Regions from separate parts of the Mesorhizobium sp. B283B1A genome, predicted to be linked through region 1. Evidence: predicted binding sites of a transcription regulator. Region 1 holds the regulator's gene; each other region holds the start of a gene.

The links. Region 1 encodes LexA, which represses DNA repair genes until DNA is damaged. Its sites were predicted from a motif close to TGTTCNNNNTGTGTTCNG; they were not measured.
Region 2: the regulator LexA is predicted to act here: its motif matches at 1,495-1,512, upstream of LB577_RS00310 (ATP-dependent helicase).
Region 3: the regulator LexA is predicted to act here: its motif matches at 4,928-4,945, upstream of LB577_RS09300 (DNA recombination protein RmuC).

The regions. Positions count from the first base shown of each region.
Region 1 is NZ_JAIUIQ010000018.1:70,096-76,861, forward strand. It holds gene LB577_RS17235 (ABC transporter permease) at 1-331, opposite strand, end outside; gene LB577_RS17240 (ABC transporter ATP-binding protein) at 337-1,116, opposite strand; gene LB577_RS17245 (ABC transporter substrate-binding protein) at 1,198-2,184, opposite strand; gene LB577_RS17250 (GntR family transcriptional regulator) at 2,311-3,108, shown strand; gene lexA (transcriptional repressor LexA) at 3,538-4,290, shown strand; gene LB577_RS17260 (ComEC/Rec2 family competence protein) at 4,284-6,737, opposite strand.
Region 2 is NZ_JAIUIQ010000001.1:50,908-57,673, reverse strand. It holds gene LB577_RS00310 (ATP-dependent helicase) at 1-1,480, opposite strand, end outside; gene LB577_RS00305 (hypothetical protein) at 1,582-1,755, opposite strand; gene LB577_RS00300 (hypothetical protein) at 2,066-2,266, opposite strand; gene LB577_RS00295 (M20 aminoacylase family protein) at 2,553-3,713, opposite strand; gene LB577_RS00290 (Zn-dependent hydrolase) at 3,706-4,950, opposite strand; gene LB577_RS00285 (diaminopropionate ammonia-lyase) at 4,947-6,173, opposite strand; gene LB577_RS00280 (Lrp/AsnC family transcriptional regulator) at 6,277-6,750, shown strand.
Region 3 is NZ_JAIUIQ010000008.1:170,888-177,653, reverse strand. It holds gene LB577_RS09325 (DUF6481 family protein) at 1-197, shown strand, start outside; gene sugE (quaternary ammonium compound efflux SMR transporter SugE) at 368-682, opposite strand; gene LB577_RS33090 (hypothetical protein) at 893-1,018, opposite strand; gene LB577_RS09315 (transglutaminase-like domain-containing protein) at 1,231-2,040, shown strand; gene LB577_RS09310 (cation diffusion facilitator family transporter) at 2,164-3,132, shown strand; gene LB577_RS09305 (GFA family protein) at 3,197-3,601, shown strand; gene LB577_RS09300 (DNA recombination protein RmuC) at 3,624-4,895, opposite strand; gene def (peptide deformylase) at 4,999-5,529, shown strand; gene fmt (methionyl-tRNA formyltransferase) at 5,533-6,486, shown strand; gene LB577_RS09285 (GNAT family N-acetyltransferase) at 6,483-6,766, shown strand, end outside.

The sequences.
Region 1 (6,766 bases):
TGATGCTGTAGAGCATCGTCATCATCAGGATACCGGCAAGCAGCGTGTGGATACGGAAGCGCAGATGGATGAAGGCGGTGCAGCAGCCCGCCGCGAAACCCACGATGAATGCGACCAGGATGCCGGTCACCGGCGCTGCTCCGGCAGCCAAAAGCACGCCGCAGACGCAGCCGCCCAGCGGAAACGCGCCTTCGCTGGTGAGATCGGGAAAATTCAGCATGCGAAACGGGATCATGATGCCGAGCACGACAAAGGCCAGGATCAGGCTTTGCGCCAGGGTGACCGGCATGATCGCGATGAAGCTGGAGAGAACTTCCTGAATAAAGCCCATGGGGATCAGCTCGCCAGCAGCATGCGGTCGGTCTTGACGGAAAAATGGCCGATCAGATCGATAACCGTGACCCTGGCCTTTTCCTCGCCGGTGACTTCCAGCAGGACCCGGCCCGCGTCGAGCATGATCACCCGGCTGCCATAGTCGACGGCGTGCTGCATGTTGTGGGTGACCATCAGTGTGGTCAGCTTCAGCGCGCTGACGGCGCGCACCGTCGCCTGCATGACGATCTCGGCCGTGCGCGGGTCGAGCGCTGCGGTATGTTCGTCGAGCAGTAATAAATCAGGTGATCCGCCGACCGCCATGATCAGCGACAGGGACTGCCTCTGTCCGCCCGAGAGCAGGTCGACGCGCGTGTCGAGGCGATTTTCAAGGCCGAGGCCCAATATCGACAGCCGCTCCTTGTAGGAGGCGAGCCTTGTGGCGTTCAACCCTTGCCGCAAGGTGCGCTTGTGGCTGCGCAGATCGGCAAGCAGCATGTTCTCCGCCACCGTCATGCTGGCGGCGGTGCCGCGCATCGGATCCTGGAAGACCCGCGCCAATTTGGCGGCGCGCTTGTGCACCGGCATATTTGTCACATCGGCGCCATTGATCAGGATCTTGCCGGAATCGAGGATCAGCGCGCCGGAAATGGCGTTGAGCATGCTGCTCTTGCCGGCTCCGTTGGAGCCGATGACGATGCCGAACTCGCCAGTCGCCAATGACAGGCTGAGGCTGTCCAGCGCGATCTTCTCGTCGGCCTGGCCCCTGTAGAATACTTTGCGCGCGGATCGGATCTCGAGCATCGTTCCTCCCTGACCTGACGGGGGGCGGCGCCCCCCCCGGGCCCCCCCCCCCCCCCCCCCCCCCCCCCCTCAGTCCCGATATCAGTCGACGATGCAGCCGCAATCGGCCATCGAAGCCGGTATCTCGATGCCGAACGCGGCCATCGCCTTGCGGGAGATTTGCGCCATGTGGTCTTTGTAGGCCGGGCGCGATGGCGCGATCGTTTTCGGATCCTTGCCCTTGAGGATCTCGGCGGCGATGTTACCCGCATTGACGCCGACCTGCGTGTAATTGACAGCGAAGCTTGCCGGTACGGTGCCGTTGCGGACCGCGCTGTCGTCGGAGTTGACGACCGGGATGCCGGCCTGGCGAGCGGCCGCGGAGACGGCGGCGATCGCCGGCTGGATCAGGTTCGAGGCCGGGCCATAGATAACGTCGGCCTTGCCGGCGAGCGAGGCGATGCGTTGCTGGATGTCATTGACGTTGTCGATGCCGACCTCCACGACTTCGAAGCCGGCCGCAGGCGCCGCCGCCTTGATCTTTTCGACGAGGGCAACGTCATTGGCCTCGCCTGGATTGTAAGGCACGCCGAAGCGCTTGGCGTTCGGCAGAAGCTTCTTGGTGAAGGCCATCACCGCGGCGACATCCTGCAGATCGCTGGCGCCGGTCATACCTTCATCTCCCGCGTCCCACGACGGCACCAGCTTGGCCGCCACCGGATCGGTGACCGCGGCAAAGACGATCGGAATGCCGGAGCCCGCGAGTGCCTTCTTGGCGATCTGCGAGACCGGCGTGGTGATGGTGTAGATTAGCTTGGGCTGCTCGGCCTGCAGCTTGGCGATCATCTGCGGCACCAGCGATGCGTCGAAATTGGTATGGCTCTCCGTGTAGACGACGTCCTTGCCCTCGACGAAGCCATTGTCCGTCAGCGCCTTCTTGAAGCCGGCTATGGCGGCGTTCAATTGCGGATGCTCGCCGAAATTGGCAATGCCGATACGGATCTGATCGGCCGCGGCGCTGCCGGCGCTGACCATCAATGCGCCTGCCAGGGCCAATCCTGACAGCCATGCGGATTTCGACTTCAACATCATTTCCTCCCAGATTTGATCAGCGCCGCCTCGGGGCACCTCCAGCGATCATGGTCAGTCCCTCGGCGCATGTCAAACATTATATATAATTCTTGCCATCACCCACCATCATATATAATTTCTCCAATGGCAGAGAACGAATGGATCGCAATGCAGGACCAGAAGAACTCCACCAAGACAGAAGCCGCCTACCAGCTTCTGCGGCGCGATATCCTCACCACCCGTCTCATGCCGGGCGCCCCGCTCAAGCTCAGCGCTCTGCGCGGCACCTACGGAGTGGGCTGGACGCCGCTGCGCGAAGCGTTGTCGCGCCTCGAAGCCGAACGCCTGGTCACCGCCATCAGCAATCGCGGCTTTGCGGTCGCCCCCGTGTCCCGCGCCGAACTTGAGGATCTGGCGCGCGCGAGGATGGTCGTCGAGATACCGCTCTTCCAGGAATCGATGGAGAAAGGCGGCCGGGAGTGGGAAGACGCGGTTGTCACCGCGCACTACCGGCTCGCCCGGTGCAAGACCGCGGTGGACGACCCCTCGGATGCCGCCGTCGATCAGTGGGACGAGAACCACGAGGCTTTTCACGCGTCGTTGCTGAGTGCGGCGACGTCCAGCTGGCTGTTGCGGTTTCGCTCGACGATCTCGGATCAGCTGCGCCGGCACCATCGCTTTCTTGGGCTGGCGCCGACATTGCGGGCCGCGGCCGGCCTCAAGGACGGCTACGAGGAGGCTATGAACGCGCTGCGCGAGGCGATGGCGATCGAGCACCACACGGCAATCATGGAAGCCGCCCTGGATCGCGACGTCGAGCGGGCAAAAGCGCTGATGACGGCCCACATCGGCTATACGCTGCACGTCTATGTCCACACCGAGGACGGCGACGCGAACAAGGACGTCGGGCGCGCCGGCAGCCTGAAAGCGGTTGCCGGATGATCTCGGCGCCTCCGCATCGTCCGACGCTCGACGAGATTGCCGAAGCCCGCGATCGGCTGGCTGCTTCCGAACCGGCGATTGTTGGCGTTTTGATTTCGTTTCGTTCACGGCAGGCAAGCCGATCGCAGGCGCGAAAATCGGCCTCGCCAGGGTCAGCCGTCCGCTGATGCCGAGCCATGTCGCAAGACTGGCCGCAGGCTATTAACCAAGACATTTCAATGCGGGCGACGGGCGGCAACGGGCGAAAATCCCCGATTTCCGGCCTGTCCGGCCCTGCAAATGATTACGGCCCTCTTACCAAATTCACTAAACTTTAAACGGTTGCAGAACACAACTGGAACAGATAGTGTTTGTTCTGGGTTTGTTTTTTCGATTCTGGATCAGAACCATTCTGGATCAAAACCTTGTCCAGATGCCTTGGGGGCCGCCATGCTGACACGCAAGCAACATGAACTCTTGATGTTCATTCATGAACGGCTCAAGGAAAGCGGTATTCCGCCCTCCTTCGACGAGATGAAAGAGGCGCTCGACCTCGCCTCCAAATCAGGGATCCATCGCTTGATCACGGCGCTGGAGGAACGCGGCTTCATTCGCCGGCTGCCCAACCGGGCGCGTGCGCTGGAAGTGCTGCGGCTGCCCGATTCGATCGCGCCGGGCCTCAACGCGGCGAAGAAATTCTCTCCAAGCGTCATCCAGGGAAGTCTCGGCCAAGGCGGTCTCGGTCAGGGCAGCCTCGGCCGCCAAATCAAGCCGGCACCGTCGCGCTTTGCCGCTGCCGGCAATGACGACGATGCGGTTCCAGCGGTGTCCATCCCGGTCATGGGTCGCATCGCTGCCGGTGTGCCCATCGATGCCATCCAGCATCAGACGCATACTATCTCGGTGCCGCCGGACATGATCATGGGCGGCGAGCACTATGCGCTGGAGGTCAAGGGCGACTCGATGATCGAGGCCGGCATCTTCGATGGCGACACTGTCATTATCCGCAACGCCGATACGGCGAGCCCGGGCGAGATCGTCGTGGCCTTGGTCGACGAGGAGGAAGCGACTCTGAAGCGGTTCCGCCGCAAGGGTGCCTCGATTGCGCTTGAAGCCGCCAATCCGGCCTACGAGACGCGCATCTTCGGGCCAGACAGGGTCAAAGTGCAGGGCAAGCTCGTTGGGCTGATCAGGCGCTACTGAGCCGGCACGGCACTTGGCTTGTCAGGTTTGCGATAGGGCTGCAGGCCCCTCGCCTCGCGCGAAAACTTTCGCTGCGCGTGCCAGGGCCGATACGGACTGTCCACCGCGAAACTGATGGTCGGCGGACCGGTGGCAGATTGGCGGTCGAAGAAGATGGCCGCGCTGCCCTTGCGGGCGAGCTGCCGTTTGGTGACGACGAGAACCAGCGGATTGTGGCAGGCGTCGTAGGCCGTTGCGTCATTGACGATGATCAGGTCGGCGAAGCCACAGGCCTTCCAGGTATCCTTGCGGTCTTCGACATGCGCTATGATCGCACCGGACGGGTGCCTGGCGAGACAGACACCGTCGGTGCAATAGAACGGCGCTCCCGGCGGCAGGCTGACGGCATCGGCAATATCGAATTGTCCATCCGCCTTGTCGAACATCTCCGGCAGGATGATGGTTTCGGATCTCAGCGCGCGTTTCCAGTTGTCGACGGTGAATTCGTTCGGCCGGGCCCGGCTGACCGCGAGTTCGCCACCGCCGATCGGCAGCGCGACCAGCCGCGCGTCTTCCGAGACCAGCACATCCGGCGTGCGCGTGTCGGACACCACCAGCAAGCCGGCGAGCGCGAATGGAAGCGCTGCAAGCCGCAGCCACGTCGTCGCCATCGTCGCGATGACCAGGGCAATTGCCACCAGCAGAACGGATTGCTGTGAGATGAGCCCGACCGCATCGACCGGAGAGCGTTCCGATATCCACGCCGAAATGGCGATCATCGCGGTCAGGCCCTTGCCCATCAGGTAAAGGGATGGCGCGTCCAGGCCGAACGGCATCAGCAGCGCGCTGGCAACGGCCAGGAACATCACGAGTGAGACGATCGGCATGACGGCCAGATTGGCGAACAGGCTGAGCGGCGACACCCGCTGGAAATGCCAGATGGCAAACAGCGCCGTGGCGCTGCCGGCGATGATCGACGTCATGGCCAGCCCGCCTGTCGCCAGCAGGAATTTGCGCGTCAGGAAACCCGGCAAGGAGCGCTTCGGCGGCGGCGGTCTGGTCTTTCCCGCCCGGTGATCCGCCCAGCCGGCATAGGCGCCAACCAGGGCCGCGGTCGCGGCGAACGACATCTGGAAGCTCGGGCCGACCACCTCATGCGGCGAGACCAGGATGACGGCGATCGCCGAGATCGCCAGATTGCGCATGGTCAGCGCCGCGCGATCGAACAGGACGGCAATCAGCATCACCGCCAGCATGATGAAGCTGCGCTCGGCGGCGACGACGACGCCGGAGATGACGAGATAGGCGGCGATCGAGAAAAGTGCTGCCGCGGCCGCGTATTTCTTCACCGGCCGGCGCGCGGAAAAGTCCGGGAACAGCGCGAAGGCGCCGCGCAGCAGTCCCATGATGGTGCCGGCGACCAGCGCCATGTGCAGTCCCGAAATGGAGATGATGTGATAGATGCCGGTGCGCCGCATCGCTTCGTTGATTTCGTCGGGGATGCCGGCGCGCACGCCGACGATCAACGCCGCCGCGATCTCGCCTTCTGCGCCGCCGACGCTGCCCCTGATATGGTCGGCAATGGCTTCGCGGGCGTTCTCTATCGCTGATGAAAGGCGGGCCGACAGCGGCATGCCAGCGTCGTCGGCTGCAACGACTTTTGGATTGCCGAGAAAGAACCCGCTGCCACCGATGCCGGCGAAATAGCTGTCGAAGGAGAAATCATAGCTGTCCGGCCGCACCGGACCGGTCGGCGGCAACAGCTTGGCATAGCCGGTAATAAGGGAGCCGGCGGTCATTTCCGGCGGTATCTTGCGTGTCGAAAGCCGGACCCTTTCCGGCGCGTAGCGCAGTTTCGGCCGGGCGGTCGACGTCACGTCGATGGTAAGCCGGATGCGGCCGGTCTCCATCTCTTCGATCGAGACCACGCGGCCGCTCAGTTGCGTCGAGATTTCCGAGCCCAGCATCTGGGTTCCCGTGCGCCACGTCTCGACCTTGGCGGCGAGCAAGCCAAGCGCGCACAGCAATGCCGCCGTCAGGAACAGATGGGTTTTCGGCCACGAGCGCGAGACAATCGCCAGGAAGCCCATGAGGGCCACCACCGCGACAGGCCTGGCGAAGTCCGGTTCGGCTGCCAGGGAAAAATAGCCGATCGCGCCGATTGCAAGGCAAACCGGCACAAGCAGGAAGCCAATGCCGCGGTCAAGCTCCAGCTCCGCCGCCGCAGTGATGCCGTTGCGCAGGCGCGGCAATGACAGCCGGCCGAGTTGCCGACGCACACGCACGATCCTGCCGGCCGGCGACGGAATTGGCGCGGGGATATCCGGTGCGGGCTGGTTGCCGGAACCCGGCACGAGAGGCGATTGCGTCGGCAGCGAGGCCGGCAGCGGCATCGCAAACAGGGACCGCTCGCTGACGCCGACAACGGCGTCCTCGCCCTGATCCAAGCCCCGGCTTCGTCCAGCCATTGGGTCTGCCCCTTGCACCCCTGACGCCC
Region 2 (6,766 bases), on a different contig from region 1:
GGCCCGAATAGAGCGCGACGAAGCTTGGCCAGTCGTCCGCCGCGCGCTGCGGCGGGCGCCATCCGGCCAGGCCCATCGCCTCGTCCAGCGCCGATGTCATCGTCTCGACGACCTGCGCGGCGGCCGAAGGGCCAATTCCCGGCAAAAGCTGCAGCACCCGAAAGCCGGCAACGCGGTCGCGCGGGTTTTCGGCGAAGCGCAGCACCGCCAGCACATCCTTGACGTGGGCGGCATCGAGGAACTTCAAACCGCCGAACTTTACGAAGGGAATGTTGCGCCGCGTCAGCTCGATCTCGAGCGGCCCGCTGTGGTGCGAGGCACGAAACAGCACCGCCTGGGATTTCAGCGCGGTGCCGGCCTCGCGCTCGGCCAGGATGGTGTCGCAGACGAAGTTCGCCTGCTCGACCTCGTCGCGGACGCTCACCAGTCTCGGCTTGCCCGTGGATTTGCGCTCCGACCACAGGTTCTTGGTGAAGCGTTCCGAGGCCTCGCCGATCACCGCGTTGGCGGCGGCGAGGATGGTCTCGGTCGAGCGGTAGTTGCGCTCCAGCATCACCACATCGGCGGCTTGCGCGAACTGCTTGGGGAAATCGAGAATGTTGCGCACCTCGGCGGCGCGGAACGAATAGATCGACTGCGCATCGTCGCCGACCACCGTCAGCCCGGCACCGTCGGGCTTCAGCGCCATCAGGATCGAAGCCTGCAGCCGGTTTGTGTCCTGGTATTCATCGACGAGCACATGGTCGAAACGCCCGCCCAGATGGGCCGCGATTTCAGGCTCGGCCGCCATCTGCGCCCAATAGAGCAGCAGATCGTCGTAATCGAGCACGTTCTGCGCTTGCTTGGTCTCGACGTAACCGGCGAACAGCTGCTTCAACTGCTCGGCCCAGCCGGCGCACCACGGAAAGGCCGAACCCAATATTTCGCCCAGCGGCGCCTGCGCGTTGACGGCGCGCGAATAGATGGCGAGGCAGGTGCCCTTGGTCGGAAAGCGCGCCTCCGTCTTCGAGAGGCCGAGTTCATGCCGAACCAGATTCATCAGGTCGGCGGAATCCTCGCGATCATGGATGGTGAAGGCCGGATCGAGGCCGATCTCCAACGCATAGTCGCGCAGCAGCCGGGCGCCGATGCCATGAAAGGTGCCGGCCCAAGTCAACGCATCCGTGATCACCGCCGCGTCGCGGCCGAGCACCTCGCCGGCGATGCGCTCGACGCGTCTCGCCATCTCGGACGCGGCGCGCCGCGAAAAGGTCATCAGCAGGATGCGGCGCGGGTCGGCGCCCTTGACGATCAGGTGCGCGACGCGATGCGCCAACGTGTTGGTCTTGCCCGAGCCGGCGCCGGCAATGACCAGCAAAGGCCCCGCGATCTTGCCGTCGCCATGCTCGACGGCCTGGCGCTGGGCGTCGTTCAGCCGCGCAAGGTAGGCGGGCGGGACGGTCGATTCCACAAAGGTCGAATCATGGGCGGCGAGGTTCATCGCCCATCAAGCATCGTTTCCGCTTTGTTCGCAACACAGAAGCGGCGCGATAGGGGACGACCACTTTGGAGACTATCGCTTGGGGGACTATCGCTTGGGGACTACCGTTTGGGATCGACACCCATCGCCGCCGATTGACGGCGCAGAGCCTCGCGGTCGCTTCTTGGCGCCGGCAGCAACAGCGGGTCGAAATTGTCGGGCACCTCATCGATCATCTTGCGAGCGAGCCGGTATGCGAGAAGGGCAAGGGTGGCTGCCAGAAGCAAACGGACCATGGATCGGTTCTCCCGTGATCGGGATCAACCAAAGGAACGGCGTTTTGTTCCCTCACGCGAAATTCGCAACCAAACCGACATCACCTCGTTTTGAGACAGGAGGCGATAGCGATGAAAAAGCTAAGATTGGGCCTCGTCCTGGTGGCATTGGCTGTTTCGGCCTGCGACAACAAATTGCCGCCAACGACGGCTCCCGGCGCTGAACAAAGCCTCGCCAGCAACCCGTCGTAAACACGGGCACTGTCGGCAAGTGATCCAATGCTCCTGGGCCGTGCAACAGGTTCTGGGCTCCTTGCAATAGGTCGGATGTTCAAGGCATCGCCGAGATGCATTCCTCGAGCCGATCGAGGCGGAACTTGGCATTGCGCAGTTCGTGCCCGGCTTCGTGCCGTTGCTGACGGCTTGGGGACGCTGACGCCGCCGTCAGGTTCCGTTCGAGCTCGGCGATACGCGCACGCACCTGCCGCGCTTCGTCCTGACGCAACGCCTTTATCCAGTTCCGCCCGCGCATCTGTCTTCCCGCAAGTCCCCAAAGACCCGCCGCCTTATGCCAGCAAGACCCTAACTTCCTGGAAGTACGAATATTCCAAATTTAATGAGTGCTAATTTAGCAAGGCGGCGCCACGAAGAAGAAGGCCGGCGCCGCTTGGGAGGTAGTCTGATAGCGCCGGCCAGGCGGATATCAGGTCCGCCGCGAAGGGAAGGCTAGCTGAGTCTTGCCGCTTCGTCATGCAGGATCGAGGATTTTGGCCTTTTCTGGGGGTTTTCCCCGACAAAGCGCGCCGAGGCGCCTTCTTTCAAACCCCAAGCCGTCGCCTGGCGATGGCGACATGGAAGTTGGCACCGAATAGCAACCCCTCATCATTGAAGTCATAGCTGGAATTATGAAGTGGCGCCGAGGCCTCGCCATTGCCGAGGAAGACGAAACAGCCCGGCACGTGGTCGAGGAAGCGGGCAAAATCCTCCGAGGCTGTCATCGGCTCACCCGCCACCGCGATGTTGCCGGGTTCGAAGACGTCCCTGGCGGCGGCGAAAGCCGCGTCGACCAGTTCGGCATCGTTGCACAGCGGCACGAATTCGCGGCTGTAGTTCACTTCGGCGGTGACGTTGTAAGCGGCGGCGGTGCCTTCGGCGATTATACGCATCTGGCGTTCGATCCCGGCGCTGACCTCGGGGCGGAAGCTGCGTGCGTCGCCAAGGATGCGGGCCAGGCCGGGCAGCGCATTGCGGGTGCCGTCGGTGATCAGTTCGGTCACCGAAACCACCGATATGTCGGCCGGGCTCAGCCTGCGCGAGACGATGGTCTGCAGATTGGTGACCAGCGCGCAGGCGGCGACCAGCGTTTCGTTGCCCGAATGCGGCCGCGCCGCGTGGCCGCCGAGCCCCTTGAGCACGATCTCGAAGATGTCTTCGGCCGACATGATCGGGCCGGCGCGGGTCTCGAAATGCCCGATGGGCAGGCCGGGCATGTTGTGCAGCCCAAATATCTCGTCGAAGGGGAAACGCCGCATCAGGCCATCGTCGAGCATGGCCAGCGCGCCCCTGCCCCATTCCTCCGCCGGCTGGAAGATGAAGCGCACGGTGCCGTCGAAACCGCCCTCCGCAGCCAGCCGCTTTGCCGCGCCGAGCAGCATTGCCGTGTGGCCATCATGGCCGCAGGCATGCATGAGTCCGGGATTGCCGGACCGGTACGAGGCGGTCGACTGCTCGGCGATGCGCAGCGCGTCCATGTCGGCCCTTAGCGCAATGGCACGGTTGCCGCTGCCGCGCTTCAGCGTGCCGACGACACCAGTCCCGCCGACGCCCTCGGTGACATCGTCCAAGCCGAATTCGCGCAGCTTGGCGGCGACGAAGGCCGCGGTGCGCTTCTCCTCAAAGCCGAATTCGGGATGCGCGTGCAGGTCACGCCGCCACCCGGTCATTTCCAGCTGCAGCGTTTCGGAATCGAGTTCAGCCATTCCCGCGCTCCCCCATCCCCGCAAGGTCGGCGACCACATCAAGCAGGATGTTGGCGCCGGCGACAAGCTCGGCATCTTCGGTGTGCTCGCGGGGACTGTGGCTGATGCCTCCGGCGCTCGGCACGAAAATCATCGCCGCCGGCGCGATGCGCGCGATCATCTGCGCGTCATGGCCGGCGCCCGAGGTCATGCGCCTCGAGACGAGCTCGCGCTTGCTGGCGGCGGCCTCGATCAGTTCGACGACCCGGCCGTCGAAAATGACGGGCTCGAAGCGCGCCAGCCTCTCGACCGTCACGGTGATGCCCTCGTTGGCGAGCCGTTCCAGAAAGGCGGCCAGCGCCGCCTCCTCCGCCTGCAAATGCTGTTCGTCGGGATCGCGCAGGTCTACTGTGAAAACGGCGCGCGATGGAATGACATTGATGGCGTTCGGCTCGAAGCGCATCGTGCCGACAGTGGCAACGGTTGGCGAATTGGAAGCCGCTGCCCGGTCATGCAGGAAGGTGACCACGCGCGCCGCCGCATATCCGGCGTCGCTGCGCATCGACATCGGCGTGGTGCCGGCGTGGTTGGCGACGCCGTCGATGGTGATGCGCTGCCAGGAGATGCCTTGCAGGCTCTCCACCGCACCGATCGGAATGCCCTCGCGCTCCAGGACCGGCCCTTGTTCGATATGCAGCTCGACATAGATGTGCGGCTTGAGAAAGCCGGATTCACGGTCACCAGCATAACCGATGCGGGCGAGTTCCTGGCCGAGCGTGCCGCCATCGGTCCCGACAGCGGCGAGCGCCGCCTCGACATCGACGCCGCCGGCATAGACCAGCGATCCCATCATGTCGGGAGAGAAGCGCACACCTTCCTCGTTGGTGAAGGCAGCGACGGCGAGCGGGCGCGATGGCGAAAGGCCCGACGTTTTCAACGTCTCGATCACCTCCAGCCCGGCAAGCACGCCGTAGCAGCCGTCATAAATGCCGGCGTCGATGACCGTATCAATATGCGAGCCGATGAGCACAGGCGCCTGCCCGTTATTGTCCGCGCCTTGCCAGATGCCGAAGATGTTGCCGATGCGGTCGACGGCGACATCGAGCCCGGCTTGCCGCAGCCAGCCGACGAAGAGGTCGCGGCCGAGCTTGTCGGTGTCGGAAGCGGCCAGCCGGGTCAGCCTGCCCTCGGCGTCGCGGCCAACAGCGCCGAGTTCACGGATGCGGCCCAGCAGGCGCTGTGCGTCGATCGCGATCATGGCATTGCCTCGACAGCAAGCTTGGCCTCGACAGCAAGCTTGCCGGCCAGCACCTCGGCGGGGCTCATGCCGACGAGCGCGGCATAACGGCTTGGATCGGTGGCGCCTTCGGTGTTGATCACCAGCACGCGGGATTTGCCGTCAAGCCCGAGTTCGGCCTTTGTTTCGGCGACTGCCCGGATCAGCCCGGCAAGGCCGACGCCGCCGCTTTCACCGGCCACGATCACAGGGTCGCCGCCGGCTGGTCGCGCCAGCCGCCGCATCACCGCGACGGCGTCATCCTCGTCCACGGTCATGAAGGCGTCGGCAACGCGCGCCAGCACGCGCCAGGCGACTGACGAGGCCTCGTAGCATTCAAGCATGGCCATCACCGTCGGCTCGTCATGCGGCACCTTGACCACGCGCCCTGCCCGGGCAGCTGCGACAACGCAGGCGGCACGGGCCGGCTCGACGACAATGAAGGTTGGCCTGGCATCGCCGAGCACAATAGCCAGATGGCCGGCCACCGCGGCGGCAACGCCGCCGACGCCTGCCTGGACGAAGACGTGGGTCGGCGGTTCGCGGAGCTGGCGCAACGCCTCGCGCACGATCGCGGTATAGCCTTGCATCACCAGGCCGGGAATACGCTCATAGCCCGGCCACGACGTATCCGACACCACGGTCCAGCCCTTCCCGGCGGCGACCTCTGCGGCTTGCCTGACCGAATCGTCATAATTGCCCTCGACACGAACCATCCGGGCACCATAGCGGGCTATTGCGGCGATCCGCTCATCGCTGACGCCGGCATGGACAAAGATCACGGCCTTGGCCCCGGCAAGCTCGGCACCTTGCGCAACGGAGCGGCCGTGATTGCCGTCGGTGGCGCAAGCGACCGTCATCGTCGCGGCAACCGAGCGGACATCGGGCCGGTCGAGATCACAGACATCGACAGGGCGGCCAAGCCGCTTTCCTGCCTCCTCCAGCACAAGGCGGAAGACCGCATAGGCGCCGCCCAGCGCCTTGAAGCTGCCGAGGCCGAGACGAAAGCCCTCGTCCTTGACATGAAGCGCAGCGAGGCCGAGTTCGCCCGCCAGCGCCGGCAGCGCGTGCAGCGGCGTCATCCTGTGATTGTCGCGATGGGCAAGAAAGCGCTCGACCGTGTCCGCCCCGGCAATCCCGAGGGTCTCGGCATCGGCCGCATCAAGCGGCTGGCGATGCAGGTCATTGCGGTTGGGCAGGAACACTGGCGGCCTCCTTGGCGATCGGCGAGAATATATTGCAACATTGGCGCAAAAAGCGCTGTATTTGGGCCCTTGAAATGCAAGTTTGTTTCGCTGGACATCGCCATTGCCTCAGTCGCCGCTCGACAGTTTCGATCTCGCCATCCTTGCCATCCTGCAGCGGGACAACACCACGCCGCAGCGGCTGATCGGCGAAGCGGTGAACCTGTCGGCGCCGGCGGTGCAGCGGCGCATCAAGCGCATGGAGCAGGCCGGCGTCATCGCGGGCAATGTCGCCGTGGTCGAACCCGCGGCCGTCGGCCAGCCCATCACCATCTTCGTCGAGGTGGAGCTGGAGAGCGAGCGCACGGAACTGATCGACGCGGCCAAGCGGCAATTCTCGGCGGCGCCCGAAGTGCAACAATGCTACTATGTCACCGGCGAGGCCGACTTCATTCTCGTCATCACCGTGGCCGACATGGGCGCCTATGAGGCGCTGACGCGAAAACTGTTTTTCGGCAGCAACAATGTCAGAAAATTCCGCACCTTCGTCGCCATGGACCGCGTCAAGGTCGGGCTGACGGTGCTGCTGCCGGATTGAACTTGCCGACAGGCAG
Region 3 (6,766 bases), on a different contig from region 1:
AGGCAGCGGCCGAGGCGGCGCGCATTGCGGCCGAAGAGGCGGCACAGGCTGAAGCGAAGATCAAGGAAGCCGAAGAGAACGAGCGCATCGCCCGTTTGCTGGCCGACGAAGCCGAACGCAAGGCGAAACGCGACGCACGCTATGCGGCGCGCAAGCAGCGTACCGGCAGAACGCCGCCAGGCTTCTCGGCTCGCTAACGCCTTAGCGTCCAAGCTTCGAATGCAGGATCAGGGTCGCCTCGCAGCGGCCCTGAACGCGTTTTCGTGGAAGCAACACTTTTGAGCCCCTTGGGCGCAGGTGATCCCAACGGCTGTCTTCCTCAGGAGGTCTCTCCCTCGGATTAAGCCGAGGGAACGCTTGGACTCGATCAGGCCGCGAACTTCAGCCCCATGATGCCGCAGACGATCAAGGCGATGCAGGCGAGCCTGATCGCCGTGGCGGGCTCGCCGAGCAGCCAGATGCCGAGCAGCGCCGTGCCGACGGTGCCGATGCCGGTCCACACCGCATAGGCCGTGCCGACAGGCAGCGCCTTCAGCGCCAGGCCGAGCAGGGTAAGGCTGACGACCATCGACGCGACCGTCAGCACCGTCGGAACGAGCCTGGTGAATCCATCGGTGTATTTGAGGCCTATCGCCCAACCGATTTCGAACAGGCCGGCGAAAAACAGAAAAATCCACGACATCGCAACGCTCCATCCAGCATCGGGCCGGAACGGGACCCGATCCCGAGATGCTCGATAAATGATGGACGGGTCGTCCCGACCGGATTTTGGGGAGGCGCGGGGTCGTCCCCGCGCCGGCAACATAGGGCCGTCCAAACGCCCGATCAACGCTCGCCGGCGGCAGTGTCCGACGCCGCCGGTCAAATCCCGCCGAGCGGGATGTGCCGAAGCCTACTTTTCCTTGATGCGCATCGCCTTGACCGGCGGCGCCTTCAGGGCGGGAGCGGGCGCGGGCTTCTTGGCGTCCTTCTTCGGTTTGCGGGCTTCCTTGCCTGCCTTCATCGCACCTTTAGCCATGATTCGTTCCTCCAATTGCGGGAAGCCAAGTGAAACAAGAGAAACGCTTTGCCGCAAGGGCCTTGAGTCGGTCGCGACCGCCGGCTGGCCGCTTTCAACCGCTTTCTAATTTGCTCGTAAACCATGGCGGTCCGTGCCATGGTCATCTTCGCACTGCAGCATCGATCCGCGCTTTCGCTGGATGATTGCCGGGCAGGCCGGTCAGGACGACGATGCGAATTCACATCGGCTGCGAGATGAGCTTCGACTTTCCGCAGGAAACGCCGCTCATCGCGATGCTCAATGTCCACTACTCCCGTGCCTCCGACCTCGAACGCCCGGATTTCCTGACGTCCAACCCGCCGGTGCCGATCGAGAGCTATCGCGACAGTTTCGGCAATTGGTGCAACCGCTTCGTCGCGCCGCCCGGGCGTTTTACCTTCGGTACCGATGCGGTGATCCGTGATCCCGGTACATTCGAGATGAGCGAGCTGATGGCCTGGCAGCACGAGGTGCGCGACCTGCCGGCGGAGACGCTGCTGTTCCTGCTGCCCAGCCGGTTTTGCGAGAGCGACCTTTTGGCAAGCGAAGCGTGGCGGCTGTTCGGCCATACGCCATCGGGCATCCCGCGCGTGCAGGCGGTGTGCGATTTCGTCCACAATCACATCGTCTTCAACTATGGCAATGCACGGCCGACGCGCACCGCCGCCGAAGCCTATCGCGAGCAGAGCGGCGTATGCCGCGACTTCGCGCACCTTGCCGTCACCTTCTGCCGGGCGCTCAACATCCCGACGCGCTATTGCACCGGCTATATCAGCGACATCGGCATGCCGAAGCCTTGGGCGAGCATGGATTTCTGCGCCTGGATGGAGGTCTATCTCGGCGGCCGCTGGCACGCTTTTGATCCACGCAACAACGCGCCGCGCATCGGCCGCATCCTGATCGCCTCCGGCCGCGACGCGGCGGACGTGCCGCTGACCCATATTTTCGGACCGGGCTTGCTTGCCGGCTTCAGGGTGTGGACCGACGAGATCGTCGAATAGAAGGTTTTCCAGCCTCAAGCCTTCAACGACCTGAACGACCGGGCCGGTTCGCGCGTTGTGCTGCCTGTGGAGCTTCGGCGGCGGGGCAGCTACGGATGGGTATCCTGAGGGAGACAGCATTGCATGGCCGGGCATGGCGGCTCGAAAACGGTTATCTATGCGGCGCTGGCGGGCAATCTCGCCATCGCGCTGACCAAATTCGCCGCCGCCTTCTTCACCGGCAGTTCGGCGATGCTGTCGGAGGGCGTGCACTCGCTGGTCGACACCGGCAATGGCAGCCTGCTGCTCTATGGCATGTATCGTGCCGCGCGTCCGGCCGACCGCACGCATCCGCTGGGCCACGGCCGCGAACTCTATTTCTGGAGCTTCATCGTCGCCCTCCTGGTCTTCGCGCTGGGTGCCGGCGTGTCGTTCTACGAGGGCATCATCCACATCATGGCGCCGGAACCGGTTGCCAACGTCAAGGTGAACTACATCGTCCTTGGCCTGTCCTTCCTGTTCGAAGGCAGCTCCTGGCTGGTGGCGCTGAAGGAATTTCGCCGGCAGAAGAGCAAGGGGGAAGGCTGGCTGCAAGCGGTGCAATCGAGCAAGGATCCGAGCGTCTACACCGTGCTGTTCGAGGACAGCGCCGCCCTGCTCGGCCTGATCGTCGCCTTTGCCGGCATCCTGGCGGCGGAACTGCTCGATATGCCGGAACTCGACGGTGCCGCTTCCATCGGCATCGCCGTCATCCTCGGCGCGACGGCGGTCTTCCTGGCTCGCGAAAGCAAGGGCCTGCTCATCGGCGAGCCGGCTTCACCCGAGGTGCAGAAAAGGGTGCTGGCGATCGTCCAGCAGGATCCGGCGGTACAGCGGGCGAACGGCGTTCTGACCGTCCATATGGGACCGGCAGAGATCGTCGCCGCCCTGAGCATCGAGTTCGAGGATCATCTGGCGGCGCCGGAGGTCGAGGCCTGTGTCGAGCGCATCGAGGCGCGCCTGAAGGCAGAAATGCCGGAGATCACGCGGCTGTTCGTCAAGCCGCAGACCACTGGGACCTGGGAGCAGCGGCGCAAGCTGATCGGTGCCATGTCCGACCCGGCCCTGGACTAGCAAAGCGAAGTTGCCTCGCGGGCTTGCCCCGCTAAGATTGGTCCGAATTGCAGGAGGAGCGACGATGAAGATAGACGGCGGATGCCACTGTGGCGCCATCACCTATGAAGCGGAGGTCGACCCGGAAAAGACGTCGATCTGCCATTGCACGGATTGCCAGCAGCTGACCGGCACCGCCTTTCGCGTGACGGTTCCGGCGCCGGAAAACAACTACCGGATCACGCAGGGCACCCCGAAAATCTACATCAAGACCGTGGCGAGCGGCGCCAAGCGTGTCCAGGCCTTTTGCCCAGACTGCGGCTCGCACCTTTACGCCACGTCGGTCGGCGATGGTCCGAAGGTCTATGGAATTCGGGTGGGGACCGCGCGGCAACGTCAGGATCTGGTTCCGACACTGCAGAAATGGCACCGCTCGGCGCTGCACTGGCTGCCTGAATTTCAGGGCATGACCACGGTGGAGGAGCAGTAGCGCCGGGTTCAGGTGCCGCGCCTCAATCGTCGCCTTCGACGACCCTCAGCCTGAGCTGCCCGGTCTTCGAATCTGCGACGCGGGGGCCGGCGTCGGCCTTCGCGGCAGGTGCACGTGAGGCGCCGTCCGGGCCGGCATCGCCGTCCGGCTGCGCGCCGAATTCCAGCGCCTCGATCTTCTGGCCGCGCTTGGTGACCTTCGATGTCGAGACCAGGATATCGTCGATGTCCTTGGCCGACTGGCCGAAATGGACCTGCAATTTGCGCACCCGCTCGTCGACCCGCGCGACATCCTCCATCAGCCGGATCACCTCGCCCTGGATCAGATGCGCCTGTTCGCGCATGCGGGCGTCCTTGAGGATGGCCTGGATGACCTGGATCGACAGCATCAGCAGCGACGGCGAAACGATGACGACGCGCGCCCGATGCGCCTTGTGGACGATCGCCTCGAAATTCTCGTGGATTTCGGCGAACACCGATTCCGACGGCACGAACATGAAGGCGGTGTCCTGCGTCTCGCCCTGGATCAAGTATTTTTCCGAGATGTCGCGGACATGGATCTCGATGTCGCGGCGGAAGGCCTGGGCCGCGACCTTCTGCAGGTCGGCGCCATCGGCGGCACGGATGGCGTTCCATGCCTCCAGCGGAAACTTGGCATCGATGGCCAGCGACGGCGCGCCATTCGGCATTTTCACCAGGCAATCGGGCCGGCTGCCGTTCGACAGCGTCGCCTGGAACTCGTAAGCGCCATGCGGCAGACCGTCGGCGACGATCGCCTCCATGCGCGACTGGCCGAAGGCGCCGCGCGTCTGCTTGTTGGAAAGGATCGCCTGCAACTGCACGACCTGGCCGGCGAGCGACTGGATGTTGCCTTGCGCGACATCGATGATCGCCAGCCGCTCCTGCAGCTTGGCCAGGCTTTCATGGGTGGATTTGGTCTGTTCGGTCATGGTCTGGCCGATGCGGCCGGTCATGGCGTCGAGACGCTGGCCGATCGATTGCGTGAGCTCCGCCTGGCGCGCGCCGAACACTTCGGCGATAGCGCCCATGCGGCCCTGCATCTCAGCCTGGGATTGCAGAATGCCGGCCATCCGCGCCTCGGCATCGCGGGCGTGGTCGGCGGCTTCGGCAGCCGCCACGGCGCGCGCGTTGGCCGACCGCCACAGCGCGACGACAAGCGCCACGAACAGGCCAAGAAACAGCAATGCGCCGAAAGCCAGCGCGTGGCCAAGCGTGATCGTAGAGGCGCCAAGCCGTGCGACGGGCTCCGAAAGGATGGTGCTCAGGTCATTCATGTGGACAGCATAGCCGATTCGGCCCGACGACACAGATCAAAACGTGAACGAGGCTCAGACGCCCCGGTTGACGCTTTTCGCTGGACGTCTTAGGTGGAACGCCATGCCGATCAAGCCGCTCATCATCCTTCCCGACCCCATCCTGCGCCAGGTTTCCAAGCCGGTGGAACGCGTCGACGCGCCGTTGCGCGGATTAGCCGACGACATGCTTGCGACCATGTATGACGCGCCAGGCATCGGGCTGGCCGCGATCCAGATCGGCGAACCCCTGCGCATGCTGGTGATCGATCTCGCCAAGGAAGACGAGACGCCGGCGCCGCATGTCTTCATCAATCCGGAAATCCTGGAAAGCGCCGACCAGCGCTCCGTCTACGAAGAAGGCTGCCTGTCCATTCCGGACTATTACGCCGAGGTCGAACGCCCTGCCTCTGTGCGCGTAAAATACCTCGATCGCGACGGCAAGCTGCAGGAGATGGAGGCCGAGGGGCTGATGGCGACCTGCCTGCAGCACGAGATCGACCATCTCAACGGCGTGCTGTTCATCGACCACATCTCAAAGCTGAAGCGCGACATGGTGGTGAAGAAGTTCAAGAAGCTCGCCAAGGACAAGGCGCCGGGCAAACTGGTGGGATAGGGAATGCCCCTTCGCGTCATCTTCATGGGCACGCCTGAGTTTTCGGTGCCGACGTTGCGAGCGATTGCCGAAGCGGGACACCAGATTGCAGCCGTCTATACCCAGCCGCCACGCGCCGCCGGACGGCGCGGGCTGGAACTGACGCCGTCGCCGGTGCAGCGCGAGGCGGAGCGGCTGGGCGTCGAGGTGCGGACGCCCGTATCGCTGAAAGGCGAAGCCGAGCAGGCCGCTTTGCTTGCCCTGGAGGCCGATATCGCCGTGGTCGTCGCCTATGGGTTGCTGCTGCCGAAGGCGGTCCTCGACGCGCCCCGGCTCGGCTGCATCAACGGCCATGCGTCACTGTTGCCGCGCTGGCGGGGCGCGGCTCCCATCCAGCGCGCCATCATGGCGGGCGACCTGGAAACCGGCATGATGGTGATGCGCATGGATGAGGGGCTGGACACCGGGCCGGTGGGACTGGTTGAAAAATGCGGCATCGAACCCGATATGACGGCCGGCGATCTGCATGATCGGTTGATGAGCGTCGGTGCTGCCCTGATGGTGGAAGCGCTGGCGCGTCTGGAAGAGAACACCCTGAGATTTGCCGCACAGGCCGTGGACGGGGTGACTTACGCCAGAAAAATCGATAAATCCGAGACGCACGTGGACTGGACGCGGCCAGCGGCCGAGGTCCACAACACCATTCGCGGCCTGTCGCCCTTTCCCGGCGCCTGGTCCGGGATTGACATTGGCGGCCGCCCGGAGCGGCTGAAACTGCTTCGCTCGAAGCTGTCCGAAGGCCTGCCGCTTTCGGATGATCTGGGCGAGTCGGGAGGCATTCTCGATGACCGGCTGACGGTGGCCTGCGGAACAGGGGCGGTCAGGCTGGTCGAAGTTCAACGCGCGGGCGGAAGGCCCGCTGCCGCGTCGGAATTCCTGCGCGGGGCCAAGATCGAAAAAGGAACGAAGTTCTCATGAGCATGATGTCGATACGCGCGGCGACGCCGCGGGATCGCGAGGCCATTCGCGACGTCGAGGAACACGCTTTCGGCCAGCAGGCGGAAGCCGGGCTGGTCGATGCGCTGGTGACCGGCGGCGATGCCGTCGTCGAACTGGTGGCGGAGGAAGATGGGCAAGTGGTCGGCCACATCCTGTTTTCCCGGCTGTTCGTCCAAAATGGCGGCAAGAGCTTCGCGGCCGTGGCGCTGGCGCCGCTGGCGGTGGAGCCCTCCTTCCATGGCAGCGGCATTGGCGGCGC